Regions from separate parts of the Aeromicrobium sp. UC242_57 genome, predicted to be linked through region 2. Evidence: riboswitches for the same ligand, from Rfam matches in the RefSeq annotation. Region 2 holds a riboswitch; each other region holds the start of a gene.
The links. Region 2 has a riboswitch for S-adenosylmethionine ahead of ACHMWU_RS27690 (hypothetical protein). Riboswitches for the same ligand answer to the same signal wherever they lie in the genome.

Region 1: it holds a riboswitch for S-adenosylmethionine, as region 2 does, so the genes downstream of both, ACHMWU_RS09315 (aminotransferase class V-fold PLP-dependent enzyme) here and ACHMWU_RS27690 (hypothetical protein) in region 2, are expected to answer to the same signal.
Region 3: it holds a riboswitch for S-adenosylmethionine, as region 2 does, so the genes downstream of both, ACHMWU_RS09475 (pyridoxal-phosphate dependent enzyme) here and ACHMWU_RS27690 (hypothetical protein) in region 2, are expected to answer to the same signal.

What each region holds. Positions count from the first base shown of each region.
Region 1 covers NZ_JBIOAM010000003.1:27,139-32,821, forward strand. Annotated here, with positions in the region: gene ACHMWU_RS09295 (thiolase C-terminal domain-containing protein) at 1-711, shown strand, start outside; gene ACHMWU_RS09300 (acyl-CoA dehydrogenase family protein) at 826-1,299, shown strand; gene ACHMWU_RS09305 (acyl-CoA dehydrogenase family protein) at 1,296-1,913, shown strand; gene ACHMWU_RS09310 (aminotransferase class V-fold PLP-dependent enzyme) at 1,928-2,665, opposite strand; partial or broken gene ACHMWU_RS09315 (aminotransferase class V-fold PLP-dependent enzyme) at 2,727-3,284, opposite strand; SAM riboswitch class IV at 3,255-3,379, opposite strand; partial or broken gene ACHMWU_RS09320 (dicarboxylate/amino acid:cation symporter) at 3,595-4,970, shown strand; gene ACHMWU_RS09325 (hypothetical protein) at 5,002-5,202, shown strand; gene ACHMWU_RS09330 (fibronectin type III domain-containing protein) at 5,183-5,683, shown strand, end outside.
Region 2 covers NZ_JBIOAM010000005.1:970,071-975,753, forward strand. Annotated here, with positions in the region: gene ACHMWU_RS27670 (hypothetical protein) at 1-93, shown strand, start outside; gene ACHMWU_RS27675 (DUF1206 domain-containing protein) at 121-957, opposite strand; gene ACHMWU_RS27680 (amino acid permease C-terminal domain-containing protein) at 954-1,109, opposite strand; gene ACHMWU_RS27685 (amino acid permease) at 1,070-2,443, opposite strand; SAM riboswitch class IV at 2,607-2,718, shown strand; gene ACHMWU_RS27690 (hypothetical protein) at 2,868-3,305, shown strand; gene ACHMWU_RS27695 (hypothetical protein) at 3,491-4,288, shown strand; gene ACHMWU_RS27700 (M1 family aminopeptidase) at 4,360-5,683, shown strand, end outside.
Region 3 covers NZ_JBIOAM010000003.1:53,454-59,136, forward strand. Annotated here, with positions in the region: gene otsB (trehalose-phosphatase) at 1-723, shown strand, start outside; gene ACHMWU_RS09470 (hypothetical protein) at 762-1,169, shown strand; SAM riboswitch class I at 1,264-1,379, shown strand; partial or broken gene ACHMWU_RS09475 (pyridoxal-phosphate dependent enzyme) at 1,827-2,126, shown strand; gene ACHMWU_RS09480 (pyridoxal-phosphate dependent enzyme) at 2,230-2,664, shown strand; partial or broken gene ACHMWU_RS09485 (molybdopterin synthase sulfur carrier subunit) at 2,793-2,918, shown strand; gene ACHMWU_RS09490 (cold-shock protein) at 3,102-3,302, shown strand; gene ACHMWU_RS09495 (Lsr2 family protein) at 3,353-3,748, opposite strand; gene ACHMWU_RS09500 (hypothetical protein) at 3,960-4,187, shown strand; gene ACHMWU_RS09505 (hypothetical protein) at 4,208-5,683, shown strand, end outside.

The DNA.
Region 1 (5,683 bases), on a different contig from region 2:
CTGCAGGTCTACGACTCGTTCACGATCACGGCAGCTCTCCAGCGTCGAGGCCCTGGGCTTCTGCGGACGCGGCGAGGTGCTCGACTTCATCGCCGACGGCACGATCCGGCCCGGGGAGCGTTGCCGCTCAACACGTCGGGCGGCGGGCTGTCCTACTGCCACCCGGGCCAGTTCGGCATCCTGCTGCTCGTCGAGGCCGTCCGACAGCCGCGCGGCGAGGCCGGAGACCGTCAGGTCGCCGGCGCCCGCACCGCCGTTGCGCACGGCACCGGCGGAATCCTGTCCACGCATGCGACCGTCGTCTTGGGAGTCGATCGACGGCTTGCCCGAAGTTCCTCCGGCCGACGACGTCACCGCCCCGTGGTGGGGGACGCGACCCGCGAGCACCGGTTGACCGTGCAGACGTGCACGCAGTGCGATCACGTGCAGCACCCGCCGCGCGCGATGTGCACCGGGTGCTCGTCGATGGAGCACCTCGTCCTGCGCGACACGTCGGGTGATGGCGTCGTGGATGCGTCGACCGTCGTCCACCGCGCGCCCCGCCCCGACGTCGAGGTTCCGTACACCGTGGCACGCGTCCGACTGGCCGAAGGGCCGATCGTGCTGACCCGGCTCACCGGCGGCAACGACTGGGCCATCGGCGACGCCGTCACCGTCGACTGGCTCGACCTTCCCGACGGCCGAGCACTGCCCGTCTTCTCCCGCGGCTGACGCCGCACCTCTCGACATCCCCGCTCTAGAAAGGGCAACGATCATGGATTTCAGCTCAACGAGGACCAGCGCGAGTTCCGCGCCCTCCTGCGGCTGTTCGTCGACAAGGAGATCATCCCGGTCGCGCGTGACTGGGAGCAGGCCGGGCGCTACCCGACCGAGATCGTCAAGGGCATGGCGGACATGGGCCTGTTCGGCATCACGGTGCCCGAGGAGTTCGGCGGTCTCGACCTCGATCCGGTCTCCTTCGCGCTGGTCTTCGAGGAGATCGCGCGCGGCTGGATGGGCATCGCTGGCATCCTCGGCAGCCACTCGCTGGCGTGCCGTCTCATCGCGATGCACGGCACGCAGGAGCAGAAGGACATGTACCTGCCCGACCTCGCGACGGGCAAGCGTCGCACCGGCATCGGCCTGACCGAGGCCGATGCGGGCACCGACCTGCAGGGCATCCGCACGACGGCCCGCCTCGACGGCGACCACTACGTCATCAACGGCTCCAAGATGTGGATCACCAACGCGCGGTACGCGATCCGCTGCCGGTGCTGGTCAAGACCGATCCGAGTGCTTCGCCCGCGCACCGCGGCATGAGCGTCATCCTCGTCGATGCCAACACCCCCGGCTACGAGGTCACCAAGGACATCCCGAAGCTGGGCTACAAGGGCACCGAGTCTTGCGAGATCCTGCTCGACAACGTGCGCGTCCACAAGAGCCAGCTGCTCGGCGGCGTCGAGGGCACCGGCATGAAGCAGGTGCTGTCGGCGCTGGAGTGGGGGCGCGTCAACATCGCGGCCCGCTCGGTCGGCATCGCGCAGCGCGCCCACGAGGAGGCCCTGTCGTACGCCCAGGAGCGCAAGGCGTTCGGCGAGCCGATCGCCAACTTCCAGGCCATCCAGCTCAAGCTCGGCGAGCTCGGCACGCAGGTGCAGGCCGCGCGCCTCATGGCCTACTGGGCCGCCGATGCGGTGCGCGACGGCCGCGCCGACGGCGCCACCGGCATGGCCAAGATCTTCTGCTCCGAGGTGGCCCTGCAGGCGGCGATCGACTCGATGAAGGTGCACGGCGGCTACGGCTACTCGACCGAGTTCGAGATCGAGCGCCTCTACCGTGACTCGATACTGATGAGCATCGGCGAGGGCACCAACGACATCCTGCGTACCGTCGTCGCGAAGTCGTTGATCAAGGGCGAGACGGTCGTCGGCTGACGGTCTCCCAGGTGCTAGGACGCGCAGGCTGACAGCGTCGTGCTGAGCGCCGCGAGATCGAGGTTCTGCGGCACGGGTCGGGTGTCGCCGTCGACGACCCAGACGCCGTCGACCTGCACGTAGCGGGCGCCGATGTCGCCAGAGGTCCAGGCGCGGAGGCCAGCGATGAGCCGGTCGATGTCCTCGATGGTGGTGCCGACGCCGATGCTGGCGCGGACTGCTCCCGCGCCCCAGGCCAGCCGGTCGAGCAGCGGGTGGGCGCAGAACCGGCCGTCACGCGAGACGCCGTGCTCGGCGGCGAGGAAGGCTGCGACGAGCTCAGGAGCGGTGCCGCGAAGACGGAAGGTCGCGACGCCGATCGGGGTGGCCGAGTCGCTCCACACCCGCGCGACGTCGATGTCGTCGATGCCCGACAGCCCGTCGACGAGTCGGTGGAAGAGGGTCTCCTCGTGCTCACGCACCAACGCTTCTGGCAGCGCCGCCAGCTGTTCGGTCGCCTCGGCGAGCGCGACCGCCCCGACGAGATTGGGCGTCCCGCCTTCGTGGCGGGCCGGCGCCGTGGTCCAGTCGACACTGTCGGTCGTCACCTGGACGACGGCGCCTCCGCCGGCGACGTACGGCTCGCAGGTGTCGAGCCAGTCGCGGCGGCCGATCAGCGCACCGGCGCCGAAGGGCGCGTACACCTTGTGCCCGGAGAACGCGACGTAGTCGACGCCGGAGGCTTCTAGCGAGATGCGGCGGTGGGCAAGCAAGCCGGGCGCCGTCGACGAAGACCCGACACCCGTACCGGTGGGCGAGGTCGACGACGGCGTCGATCGGCAGTGCCTCGCCCGTCACGTTGGAGGCGCCGGTGATCGCGAGCAGCGCGAAGCGGCGGTTGGCCAGCGCCGCCTGGATCGCTGCGAGAGTTCCGGCGACGGTGCTCTGGGCGCGGACGACCTCGTGGCCGCCGAGGCTGCGCTGCCACGGCAGCAGGTTGGCGTGGTGCTCGATGTCGAGGGTCAGGACGCGTCCGGGCACCGCTGAGGCGAGCAGGTTGATGGCGTCGGTGGTGTTGCGGGTGAAGATCGTGACGTCCTGCTCGCGGGCGCCGACGAAGGCGCCGACGGTTCGGCGGGCCTGCTCGTACAGCGCGGTCGAGACCTGCGAGGCATAGCCGGACCCGCGGTGCACACTGGCGTACCACGGCAGCACGGCGGTGACGCGCTCGGCGACCGCGACGAGCGCGGGTGCGCTGGCGGCGCCGTCGAGGTTGACGTTGCGGATGTACGTGCCGTCGACCAGGGGGACTTCGATGTCAGCGCCGACGAGGGGAAGCAAGGACATGGGCAGAGCCTTTTCGTTCGCGGTTTGACCATGGCCGAGTGGCATGGACCCGGTCGTCACCCGGAGCACCCCACCGCGAAGGAGGGTTGCCGACCAGCAAGCCGGGGCTGTGCGTCAGTGACGCGCTGGTACTCGTGACCGTGGCTCGACTCTGGCATCTCGGCGGGACCCGTGACAAATCTCGTCCACGATACGGACACCTGTCCGAATGGTGAGATGCGCGAAGAACCTGAAAATTTACCGCCATGATCTTCCCTGTCGACAACAACGTTTTAGTCAAGGAGTCATGCACGTGGAGACCTGGAACCTGGTGGCGCTGGCCGTGACGCTCGGGCTGTTCGCCGGCCTGTACGTCATGGGGCGGCTGCGGGTGAACTTCAGCCTGCTGACGTTCGCCGCGCTGTTCCTGGGAATCGGCGTCGGCCTGGTGTTCCGGGACAACCTCGACTACGTGCAGCCGCTCGGCCGGGTCTACATCAACATGCTGCTGACGATCGTCGCGCCGCTGGTCATCGTCTCGATCCTGTCGAGCATCACCTCGCTCGGATCGACCGACAAGCTCCCGCACGATCGGCCTCTCCTCGGTCGTCTGGCTGCTCGCGCTCAACTTCTTCGCGATCCTGCTGACCTTGGGACTGTCGTTGCAGGTAGGCCTCGGCAAGGGCGCTGACCTGGCCACGCAGGGCGTCGACACCCGTTCGCTCGACGGCTCAAGAAGTCGTTCGGCGACGTGTTCATCGGCTTCTTCCCCAGCAACGTCGTCAAGGACATCTCCGAGAACAACATCATCCCGATCATCGTGTTCAGCGTCGCCGTCGCGATCGCCACCTCGGTGATCGCCGACCGGTCGCCGCAGAAGGTCGCACCGTTCCTGGCGCTGATCGAAGCCGCCCGCGAGATCGTCTACAAGGTCGTCGGTACGTCATCGGCCTGACGCCGTACGCGGTCCTGGCACTCACCGCGACCGCCGCCGCAGCGGCCACGGCTCGCCGCGAGCAGCTGACGGCCCTGCTCAGCCTGCTGGTCGTCTCCTACATCGCCTGCTTCGTGCACGCCTTCATCGTCAACGGCGTGGTGCTGCGCGTCGCTGCCGACGTCAACCCCGTCACGTTCTTCCGGCGCATCTACCCCGCGCAGATGACGGCGTTCACGACCCAGAGCAGCGCCGGCACCCTGCCTGTCACGACGAGCCTGCTGACCAAGCGCCTCGGCGTACCGTCCGAGATCGCCGGATTCACCGCACCGCTCGGCACCACGATCGGCATGCCCGGCTGCGCCGGGGTGTGGCCCATCGTGCTTGCCGTGTTCGCGATCAACGGCCTCGGCATCTCGTACGGCATCGGCGACTACCTCGTGCTGGTGCTCCTGGGGCTGCTCGTCTCGGTCGGAACAGCCGGCGTGCCGGGCACCGCGACCATCACTGCGACGACGGTGCTGACCGCCGCTGGTCTGCCGCTCGAAGTCATCGTGCTGACGCTGCCCATCAGCGCAATCGTCGACATGGCTCGCACGATGAACAACGTGACCGCGGCGGCTGTCGCCGCGACGGTCGTCGCCCGCCGCTCCGGAAATCTCGACGAATCGGTCTACCACCGCCCCATCGACGACGATCCCACGCTGGGACGTCACGCCGCCCCGCCTGTCGACGACACCGTCCAGATCGCCGACGGGGTGCCTGTCGGAGTCTGCGGCATCGACGACCGCCCCACGATCCTTGCGCCCACGCGCTGACCTGAACCCCCCTGAAGAAGGAGCACCTCCCGTGTCCACATCTCTCTCCGGCACCGGCCGGGCCCGTCGATTCGTCCTGGCCCTGCTGGTCGGGTCGGGTCTGGTCTTGAGCAGCCAGGCCATCTACGTCCAGTCCGATGCTGCTTCTTCCGTCCAGTGGGTCGACGGCGGCGACGACGACAACTGCCTCAACGACGACAGCGGTCGGAGCTGTGACCGAGCTGCCCGGTGAGTTCTGGTGCCAGCCGATCGTCGGCTGCTACCAGGACGAGACGGACGGCAAGTGGGTCCTGCCGAGCCGCAAGACCGGTATCTGGCAGGGAAATCCCTCCGAGGTCAAGTACGCCGACGAGATCGTCAAGGCGCCGACCCCGAAGCCGACGACTCCGAAGCCCACGACGCCGAAGCCGACGAAGTCCACGCCCAAGCCCGGAGGGTCGACCGGTGGCAACTCCACGACGAACCCCGGCACGACGCCCGGCACCACGCCCGGCGTGGTCGGCGCTCCGACGACCGAGGTCGTCCCGGTCGGCGCGCCGACCGCTCCGGCAGCACCGACCGTCACGGTCAAGGACTCCGACGTCACGGTGACCTGGGTCGCGAGCCCCAACGCCGCCCTCGAGACTGTCACGGGCTACACGCTGCAGTTCACCAACGCCGACCCGATCCAGCTCGACGCGGCGACCCTGACCCACACGTTCACGGGTCTGAAG
Region 2 (5,683 bases):
CTGTACGCCTACTCGGGGCCTCGAGGCGACGATGCCCTGTGGGAGTCGGTCGACGACGGTGCCACCTGGCACGAGGTCGACGTCCGGCGCTAGTGCGACCAGGTCAGGTGGGCGGGGCGTTCAGCGGCTTTTGACGTACCTGGCCCACGCGAAGCAGAACAGTCCGAAGGCGCCGAGCCCGATCGCCACGAGCGTCAGCAGGTACGGACCGTAGGGCTGGTCGCGCAACGTCTGCAAGGCATCGTCGAGGCCGCCGGCCTTCTCGGGGTCGTACGAGATCGCGGCCCAGCCGAACAGGATGCCGACGATGCCGACCGCGATGCCCTTGCCGACGTAGCCGATCTTGCCGAGGATCAGGATCGTCGATCCGCTGGACCCTGACGTCGCCGGGCCCTGGAGGTCGTGGGTGAACTTCTCGGTCAGTCCGCGGACGATCTGAGAGACCGCTACGGCCAGGATCGCCACCCCGACACCGGCGACCAGGATGCGGCCGGCAGGTGCAGCCAGCAGTGACGCGGTCAGGCCTTCTTCCTTGGAGTCGCTGCTGCCCGATCCGCCCGATCCACCGGCGATGCGAGCGGCCGAGTAGGCGAGCACCCCGTAGATCACGGCCCGGCCAGCAGCGGAGAGGCGTTTGCGAGTGCGGGCGAGGTCGTCCTGCTCGGTCTGGAAGCCCCAGATCGCCGTCAGCAGCTGCCACACCGTGAGTGCCGCCAGCCCGAAGGCGCACACCCAGAGCATCGTGTCGCCAAGGGGCTGCTGCGCGATGGTCTTCAACGCCCCGGAGGTGCTGGCGTCGCCACCTCCGCCGCCCCAGGCGATCTGCAGGGCGATGACCCCGATCACGAGATGCACGACCCCGTAGGCGACGAGCCCGATCCGCGCCGCTGCACGCATCGTGGTGCTGTGGCGTGCCTGTCGTCCGGCCTGGTTGCCGCGGCTTGCGGCGTCATTCATGCGTCGTGGCCTGTCGCGTCGGGCTGGGCGGGCTCCTGGGTGAGCCCGCGGCCGAGTCGGGACGACCTGTACCCGTAGATGAAGTACACGAGGAAGCCGATCAGGAGCCAGATCAGGAACCGGATCCAGGTCTCGACCGAGAGGTTGACCATGAGCCACAGGCAGGCCGCGATCGACAGCAGCGGGATGAGCGGCACCCCGGGGACCCGGAACGGCCGGTGCAGGTCGCTGCGGGTGCGCCGCAGGATGATGACGCCGGCCGACACGACGACGAAGGCGAACAACGTGCCGATGCTGACGGCTTCGACAGCTCCGACAACGGTACGAATCCGGCGAGCGCGGCGACGAAGAGTCCAGTGATGATCGTGATGCGGAACGGGGTGCCGAAGCGCGGATGCACCTTGGCCAGGCTGACCGGCAGCAGCCCGTCGCGCGACATCGCGAACAGCACGCGAGCCTGACCCAGCATGAGCACCAGGATCACGGTGGTCAGTCCGGCGACGGCTCCGACCGAGATGATCTTGCTGGCCCAGTCGAGGTCGTTGGCCTTGAACGCCTCGGCGAGCGGCGCTGCGGTGTTCATCCGCTCGTCGCTGTACTTCAGCATGCCGGTCACCACGAACGACACAGCGGCGTACATCAGGGTCACGATCGCCAGTGAGCCGAGGATCCCGCGCGGGACGTCTCGCTGGGGATTCTTGGTCTCCTCGGCTGATGTCGCGACGATGTCGAAGCCGATGAAGGCGAAGAACACGACCGAGGCGGCCGCGATGATGCCGTAGACACCGAACACCGTGGGCTCGATCCCGAAGATCGACTGCAGCAACGTCGAGTCGAGCCCGGACTCACCCTTCGAGGGCTGTGAGTCCGGCACGAACGGCGTGTAGTTCGAGGCCTTGATGAAGAAAAGTCCCGCGACGATCACGAACGTCACGACGGCCACCTTGACGATCACCAGGACGCTCGCGAACCGTCCCGACAGCTTGGTGCCGAGCACGCCCACGACCGTCAGCGCGAGGACGATCGCGATCGCGCCGAAGTCGGGGATCGCGTCGTCGCCGGCCAACCACGTCGGCAGGTCGAGCAGCGACTGCAGGTAGGCCGACCAGCCGCGGGCGACCACGGCTGCTCCCAGCGCCAGCTCGAGGACGAGGTCCCAGCCGATGATCCAGGCGACGAGCTCACCCAGCGTCGCGTACGAGAACGTGTAGGCACTTCCGGCGACCGGCACGGTCGAGGCGAACTCGGCGTAGCAGAGGGCAGCCAGCCCGCACGCGATGCCGGCGAGCACGAACGAGATCACGATGGCCGGCCCGGCATTGCTGAAGGCCTGCTCGCCGGTCAGCACGAAGATGCCCGTGCCGACCATGACGCCGACTCCGAAGACCGTCAGGTCCCAGGCCGACAGCTCCTTCTTGAGCCGGTGCTCCGGCTCGTCGGTCTCGGCGATCGACCGTTCGACAGACTTGGTGCGGAACAGATCCATTCGTTCATCTTGTTGCCGGTGCTCTGCCCCCGCAACCGCTCGCGCTGCAGACGCGGATATCACCTAGGCGTCGATCAAAACGTCTTGGCTCAGTCTCTGAGATTCTGCTCAGCCAGTGAGACAGCGCGTCCCGATCGACCCTCGCGCCCTAGTCTCGCCTGCAGGTCAAGAAGTTTCGCACGAGGCCCGGCTCGCGAAACAGCAACCCTCCCTCCACGGCGGGGTGCTCCCGGTGCAGACCTGGCTCGTCCGCATGGAGCGAGCAAGCGTGGTTCTGACAGGTGTAGTGCGTCCGACGTCGGCTTCGAGGCTGGCGTAGTCGCCGACCCCTGCCGGAGCAGGGCTTGGTCATGCCGTGCGTGAGGAGCGCTCATGTTCCGCGAGGGCGGGACGACACGTCATGACACAGCACGAGGAGAAAAGGATGTCCCTGCTCACCAGATTCGGCCGACTCGCCGCGACGCTCACCGCGGCGTCGTTGAGCGCCGGGCTACTGATCGCAGCGCCCGCCAGCGCGGCCGATCCAGCGCCGCCTGCCAAGAAGGCCGTGGAGTCGACCGTCGACTTCTTCGCTGACGCCTACCCCGGGCTCGGTGCCGACAGCGTCTTCGTCTCGACCCCGTACGAGTACCTGACTGACATCCTCAAGAGCGAGGGCACGTACGCGATCGTGTTCGGCAGCCCGGAGCGGGCCAGCACCCAGAACACCATCGCGCACATCAACGAGACGGCGCGCGACTACGGCATCAAGGAGGTCTACCACTTCGACCCCCTCCTCGGCGGCGACGTCCTCGACATCACCGATCCGGTCAACAGCGTCGCCTTCGGCAGCAACAACTACTACAAGCCTTCACCGACCTGAAGAATCAGCTGATCAACGTCGATCCGGCCTATCAGGGCGCCGATGACACGTATGTCTTCACCTACAACAAGGCGCACAAGGACGGCAACGGACTGTCGGCACCCATCATCTCCGGTGTCGTCGAGGACTCGTCCGACTTCACGACAGACCAGCAGGTCGACGCCTATCACGACAAGCTGGAGACGGTGTTCGACGCGGTCTCGGGCGGTGACAAGACGGCTGAGGTCGACGTGCGGTCACAGTTCGACTACTTCCGCACGACCCACAACGCGAAGGGCAGCGACTCCAAGATCATCGAGGAGGCCGACCGCGAGGGCTGGACGCTGGAGGTCATCACCTACCCGCAGCTGATCAACCTGCTGGAGAGCAACGGCTCGCACACCATCGTCACCGGCGGTGCGTGGTGCCCCAACGCCCGCGCAGTCTTCCGCTTCCTGAACCAGGAGGCGAAGGACAACGGGGTCAAGAAGGTCTACGTGTTCGATCCGCGGCTCGACGGTGCGAGCAACAACTTCAGCATCACCAATGACAGCAACCGGTTCAACTTCCTGGACGCTCGCCTGGTCGACGGCTACTTCAAGAACGCCGTCAACGACATCACCAATCCCAAGCTGGACCACTGGCCGGACGGCGACATCACCAAGGACAAGGTGCTGACGCAGAACCGCAAGTTCCTCAACCCCTACCTGTTCCAGTACCAGAAGGACGCCAAGACCGCCGGAGGTGTCGCGAAGCCGCTGACCCAGCAGTGGGTCTACGAGGACTCGACCGGCCCGAAGGAGTACCAGCTGGTGTGGGCCCGCACCAAGGACGGCATCGGCACCGATGCCCTCACCCAACAGGGGCTGAGAGACCTGAAGTCGTTCTTCGTCCGGGTCGGGGAAGAACGTCCCACGCTAGTCGTCGACGATCCGGGCAACGTGCCTCGGCAGGGTCGAGCGTCCAGCAGTCGGCCGACGGCTGCGGTGACGAGGACGACCTGATCGACCACAGCGGGTCCGAGACGCTGCTGCCCAACAGCGGCACCACGGCCTACGACGTCCAGCACTACGACATCGACCTGGAGTACACGCCGGTCAAGCCGTCGTCGAAGACGAGCGTCACCGCGACCACCACGATCACGGCCAAGGCGGCCGAGAACCTGTCGTCGTTCAGCCTGGACTTCCGCAAGCTCAAGATCACCTCGCTCAAGGTCAACGGCACGCAGGCCGCGAACTACCAGCAGATCAACATCGACGGCGAGGACAAGCAGAAGCTGGTCGTGTATCCGGCGACCGCCATCGCGTCCGGAGCGGAGTTCACCGTCGAGGTCGCGTACACGACCGGCACGATCGACGCCTTCAAGCGTGACGGTGAAGCCAACCAGGGCTTCTTCCCCTCGCAGAACAGCCGTGGTGCGTCCGCGCTGGGTCAGCCGTTCGGCTCGACGTACTGGTTCCCCAACAACAACAGCACGACGGACCGCGCCACCTACGAGATCGCGCTGACGGCACCCCAGGACCTGACGGGCGTCACGATCGGTGTGCTCGCCTCCACCAAGAAGCGTGGCGACAAGATCACCCGCACCTGGGTGCAGGACCAGGGCGTCGTCCCGTACCAGACGCTGGCGTCCTTCGGTGACTACAAGGAGTTCGTCCAGCCGGTCGAGCTGAGCGATGGCACGTCCATCTCCCTGCGCAGCTACGTCGATCGCACGCTGTACAACTCCAGCACGGTCAACCAGACCACGATCGAGAAGCAGATCCAGTCGCAGCCCTCGATCATCGGCTGGGGTCAGGACCGGTTCGGCGTCTACCCGGGCGTCACGGGAGGGGCCGTGTACGAAGAGCTGCTGAACGCGGACCTCGAGCCGGTCGCCTTCGGTGGGGTCGAGACCAATGGCCGGATCTTCTACTCGCGCATCCCCGGTGGCAACACCTTCGTCCACGAGTACATCCACCAGTGGTTCGGCGACGCCGTCACGATCGGCAGCTACAACGACCTGTGGCTGAGCGAGGGCTTCGCGACGTACTTCGCGAACGTCTACTACGAGGACACCGCCGGACTGGACCTGCCGGCCAGGTACCGGTCGTGGTTCGCGGACAACATCGACCCGGAGTTCTGGCAGACCGCTCCCGGCGCCTTAGCCAGCGAGTCCGACCTGTTCAGCAATGCGGTGTACGGGCGCGGTGGCTACGTCTTGGCAGCGCTGCGGGCCAGCATCGGCGACGACGCCTTCGACGACGTCGTCACGCGCTGGTACACGTCGAAGAAGGGCTCGTCGGGCACGACGCAGGACTTCGTCGACGTGGCCGAGCAGGTCACGGGCCTGGATCTCGACGGCGTGTTCAGCACCTGGCTGTACGGTGCGGGACGCCCGGCGGCGTTCCCGACCAAGC
Region 3 (5,683 bases), on a different contig from region 2:
GCACGCTCGCGCACATCGTCCACGACCCCGACGTCGGCCTTCGCCCATCCGCGTGCCGTCGCCGCGCTGGGTCGCCTCGGCGCGGTGCTGGGCCAGGTCGCGATCGTCACCGGACGTCCTGTCGACCAGGCAGTCGCGCTCGGCGGCTTCGAGGGACGACCCGGCCTGGAGCGGCTCGTGATCTACGGCCAGTACGGCGCGGAGTCCTGGCACGCTGATGGCAGCGGTGGCGCGCGTCCGGAGCGTCCAGACGGGATCGCCCGGCTGGCTGAGCTGCTGCCTGGCTGGCTGGCCGATCGTGGCCTGGGCGATCTGCGGATCGAGGACAAGGGGCTGGCGGTCGCGATCCACACCCGGGAGAGCGGTCCTGAGGCGCTCGACGCGCTGCGCGAGCCGATCTACCGGCTGGCCGAAGAGCTGGGCCTGTCGGTCGAGCCAGGACGTCAGGTCGTCGAGCTGCGCGCACCGGGCAGCAACAAGGGTGAGGCCGTGCGTCGTCTCGCCCACGACCTGGGTGCTCGCCAGATCATCTTCGCCGGAGACGATCTCGGCGACCTGCCGGCCTTCGACGCCGTCGATGCCCTGAGGGCTGATGGGGTGGCAGGTCTGCTGATCTGCTCGGCGTCTCCGGAGCAGGACGCCCTCGTGTCCCGCGCCGACCTGGTGCTGGCCGGTCCTGATGCTGTGGCTGAGTGGCTGGAGGCCCTCGCGGATGAGTTCTAGCCGAGTCGGGGCTGTTGCCGCACACTCGGTGGACTCGGGTGCGCACAGTCCTGAACTGGCTGAACCTCAGCACGGCGCTCGGCCTGCTGGTGGCACGGCTCGGCGGCGCGACGATCAGTCGGCATGGCCGCGGGACCTACCTGGCGACGGGGTACCGGTGGTCATTTCCGGTCGCGAGCGCGTTCACGGTCGGCAGCGTCATCGTGAGCAAGCACGACCTGGCGTATCTCGTCGAGCGTCCCCTGCTGCTGCGGCACGAGGACCGGCACTGCACGCAGTACGCCTGGGTGCTCGGTGTCGTGATGCTGCCGCTGTACGTCGCCTGCGCCGGGATCTCGTGGGTTCTGGCCGGCGATCACTCGTCGTACAACCCGTTCGAGCGTCTCGCGAGCCTGAGCGACGGGGGCTATCCGTCGCCGAGGTCGCGCTTCTCCCGCCGCTCCTGACGTCCCGCAGCGGGCGGTGACCGCATGCTGAGCCGAGCATGTCCACGATATGGACCGAGTGGACACATCGTGAGACGCGTGCGTAGGCTGAGATCACTCATCCAGAGGGGTACAGGGACACGGCCCGACGACACCCAGCAACCAGACGCAACATGCGACCAGGTGCTCAATCCGTGCCCCGGACGACAGTCGATCCGGGAAAGATGACCAGGAGACACGCGTGACCATCACCGCCGACACGACCACCAGCACCACGATCCGCGAAGGCGCCTTCGGCCACGCAACCGGGCTGATCTGCCGCGAGTGCGGTGCAACTCAGGTGCTCGGTCCGCACTACGTGTGTACCGACTGCTTCGGCCCGCTCGAGATCGCCTACGACTTCCCTGCGATCACGCGTGAGCAGATCGAAGCCGGCCCCCGCCAACATCTGGCGCTACAAGGCGCTGCTTCCTGTCCCGAGCGACATGGAGCCGAGCCCCCAACCTCGAACCCGGTTTCACCCGACTGCTCGACGCGCGCAACCTCGCCGGCAGAGCTGGGCCTGACCAAGCTTCTGGGTCAAGGACGACAGCACCAACCCCCACCAACTCGTTCAAGGACCGCGTCGTCGCCTGCGCCCTCAGCGCCGCCCGCGGAGCTCGGCAGCAAGGTCTTCGCGTGCCCCTCGACCGGCAACCTGGCCAATGCCGTCGCCGCGGCCGGTGCCCGAGCCGGCATCAAGACCGTCGTGTTCATCCCCAGCAACCTCGAGACGCCAAGAAGGTCAACTCGGCGATCTACACCGAGAACCTCGTCGCGGTCGAGGGCAACTACGACGACGTCAAGCAAGCCGCCAGCGAGATCGCCGGTGAAGAGGACGGCTGGGCGTTCGTCAACGTCAACGTCCGTCCGTTCTACGCCGAGGGCTCCAAGACGCTCGGCTACGAGATCGCCGAGCAGCTCGGCTGGCGACTGCCCGACCAGGTCGTCATCCCGGTCGCATCCGGCTCGCAGCTGACCAAGGTGCACAAGGCATTCCGTAGGCGTCAAGGGCGGACTGGTCGAGGACAAGCCGGTCAAGATCTTCGGCGCCCAGGCCACCGGCTGCTCGCCGGTCTCGGAGGCGTTCCGCGAAGGCTGGGACGTCATCCGTCCGACCAAGCCCGACACGATCGCCAAGTCGCTGGCGATCGGCAACCCCGCCGACGGCATCTACGTCCTCGACATCTGCCGCGAGACCGGCGGGGCCATCGCCGACATCACCGACGACGAGGTCCGTGAGGGCATCGTGCTGCTGGCCCGCGCCGAGGGCATCTTCACCGAGACCGCCGGTGGCACGACGATCGGCGTCCTGAAGAAGCTCGTCGAGACCGGTGCGCTCGATCCTGAGCTCGAGACTGTCGTCATCAACACCGGTCACGGGCTCAAGACGTTGGACGCCGTCAGCGACCTCGTCGGCCCCGCCGCCACCATCGCACCGACGTACGACGCCTTCGTCGCCGCCGGCATCGTCTGAGCCACTCGTCTGATTCAAGAGACCGTCTTCAAGGAGCACCGTGAGCATCAACGTTCGAATTCCCACGATCCTGCGCACCTACACGCAGGACCAGTCAGCAGGTCACCGCCGAAGGCGCGAACCTCAGTGAAGTCATCGAGTCCCTCGAAGGCGACTTCCCGGGCATCAAGGCCCGTGTCATCGACGACGAGGGCAAGCTGCGCCGCTTCGTCAACATCTACGTGGCCGAAGAAACGTGCCGCTTCGCCGATGGCCTGAACACCGCGACGCCTGCTGGTGCCCAGGTCTCGATTATCCCCGCCGTCGCCGGGGGTTGCAGCCAGAAATTGGTCGCGGTGGGGGCGTCGTCCCGCCGTAGCCGGAGGCTGCTGAGCCATATAGGCTCTGGGAAGACCCTCGGCAGGTGGGTCCTTCGGGTGACAGGTGGGAGTGGCGGCATGGTGCAAGGCACCGTCAAGTGGTTCAACGCTGACAAGGGCTACGGGTTCATCGAGGTCGAGGGCCAGGACGACGTCTTCGTCCACTGGTCCAAGATCGCGTCCGATGGCTACAAGACTCTCGAAGACGGCCAGAAGGTCGAGTTCGAGGTCGTCGATGGTCCCAAAGGTCGAGAGGCTCACGAGGTCATCGGGAACTGACAACAGCGGCACAGGCAGATGAAGAGACCGGTCCGGGGGACCGGGTCTCTTCACGTCCAGGGCAGCATGTCCAGGACGGTCCTCACCTGCGGTGAGCGGGAAGCTCTTCGCGCTACTTGGCTTCCACGCGGCGCGCACGCTGGCAGGGATGCGACCGCGCGTGGGCACCTCGATCCCGTTGTCGGCAGCCCAGGCACGTACAGCTCTGCCGGTGAAGGGCCGCTGTCGGTCTTCTTCGCCCTGGTCCCGGCCGTCTTTCGGGCGACCTTCGTGGCAACCTCGACGTAGGGTCGCAGGACGTCGCGCAATGCAGCGGCGTTCTCGTCGGTCAGGTCGACGCTGTAGTCCTGTCCGTCGAGAGCGAACGACACGGGTCCGCCGTGACCTTCTTCGATCTCGGTGCCGTCGAGGTCGTCCACGTACAGGGTGATGGTTTTGCTGGCCACAAGCAGTAACCCTTCGTCATTGATGGTGATATTGCATGTCGTGCGTGAAGTGAATCGTATCCACGGAATCAATATCGCGCCGAATAGACGGAAATTCCTATTCGGCGACATTGCGGAAAAGCGATGCCGATATCGAGCGGCAGATGCGTCGAGCATCTATGTGTCACTTGCCATGACACATGCTCGCTGAGCATACTCGCGGGTATGTTCATTGCTGCTGCTGATCCCGTCACCACCCCCGGTGGGCGGCGCCGAGCTCCAACAAGTCATCTGGCTCTCCATCGCTGCCACGGTCGTGACCGGTGTCCTGCTCGTCATCGCCTGGGCGCACCGCACTCACCGCATCGACTGGTTCGACAAGCTCGGCCGCCGGCTCGGCGCCCAGTACGGCGAGCCCGGCTGGTCGACGATCCCCCACGATGTTCGTCGCCAGCCCTGATCGTCGCGCTCCTGGGCTTCATGTGGGACGTCAGCCTGCACGCCGGCCGCGGTCGCGACGCAGGACCGCTCGCCAACCCCGCTCACTACCTCATCCTGTACGGACTCTTCGCCCTGTTCGTCGCCGGAATGTCGGCAATCGTCTACCCGCGCGACGGCGAGAAGCCCGGCATCGCAGCCGTGCGCATCACCCGCACCTGGTATGCCCCGGTCAGCGGCATCTTCATCGCAGCCTGCGGTCTCTACGCCCTGATCGGCTTTCCCCTCGATGACGTCTGGCACCGGATGTTCGGCCAGGACGTGACCCTGTGGGGTCCCACGCACCTGATGCTGATCGGCGGCGCAGGGCTCTCGACGGCTGGCATCATCCTGCTCAACCGTGAGGCCGAGATCGCGATGCGCCTCCAGGGGCGCGAGGTGCCGGCGTGGTTCCGCACCGTCATGGTCTCGATCGCCTTCGGCGGTCTGCTGATCGGTCTGTCGGTGTTCCAGGCTGAGTTCGACTTCGGCATCGCGCAGTTCCGGATGGTCTTCGCCCCGGTCATGATCGTCGCCGCCGCGGGCCTGACCCTCGTCGCCGCTCGGCTCTACCTGGGTCCTGGAGCCGCCGTCGCAGCTGCCGTGTTCTTCCTGCTGATGCGCGGCATCATCTCGTTCGTCGTCACCGACGTCATGGGCGAGGCGCACCACGTCTTCCCGTTGTACCTCGGCAGCGCGATCATCATCGAGCTGTTGGCACTGACCCGGTTGCGGCGCAATGCGCTGGCCTTCGGCGCCGTCGGCGGTCTGCTGATCGGAACGGTCGGTCTGGTCATCGAGAAGCTGTGGAACGACCGAGTCTTCGCGTTCCCGTGGACGCAGGACATGTGGGTCGAGGGCCTGCTGATGGCCGTGCCGGTCGCGATCGGTTCGGACTGTGCGGCGCCCTGTTCGCGCTGGGACTCCAAGGGCAAGCTGCCAGCCAAGAACGTCGGACGCGCGATCGTCGTGAGCTCGGTGCTCGTGCTTTCGGGGGCTGTCGCCAATGGCCTGCACGCTACGGTGCCGCAGGGCGCCACCGCCCAGTTCGCCCTGACCCAGGTCGGCTCCGACGACGCCCCCGAGGTCTTGGCTCAGGTCACGCTGTCCGACGGCGTCATCGACGAGCATCCGACCTGGGTGCAGATCACGGCCTGGCAGGGCGGCGGAGAAGGGGTCGTCACCGACCGGCTGCGGCGCACCGGCACCAACACCTTCGAGTCGACCAAGCCGGTGCCGGTCGGTGGCAACTGGAAGACGCTGCTGCGCGTCCAGGACGGACGGACGCTCGCAGCAGTGCCGATCTTCCTGCCCGCAGATGCGCCGCTCGATGCTGAGGAGCTGCCTGCCGAGGCGTCGTTCACCCGCGACTTCGTGCCCGAGATCGACATCTTGCAGCGTGAACGCACCGACGACCATCCTGCTTGGGTGTGGACGTTGGCCAACCTGGTCGTGCTGCTGTGCAGCCTGGGCATCATC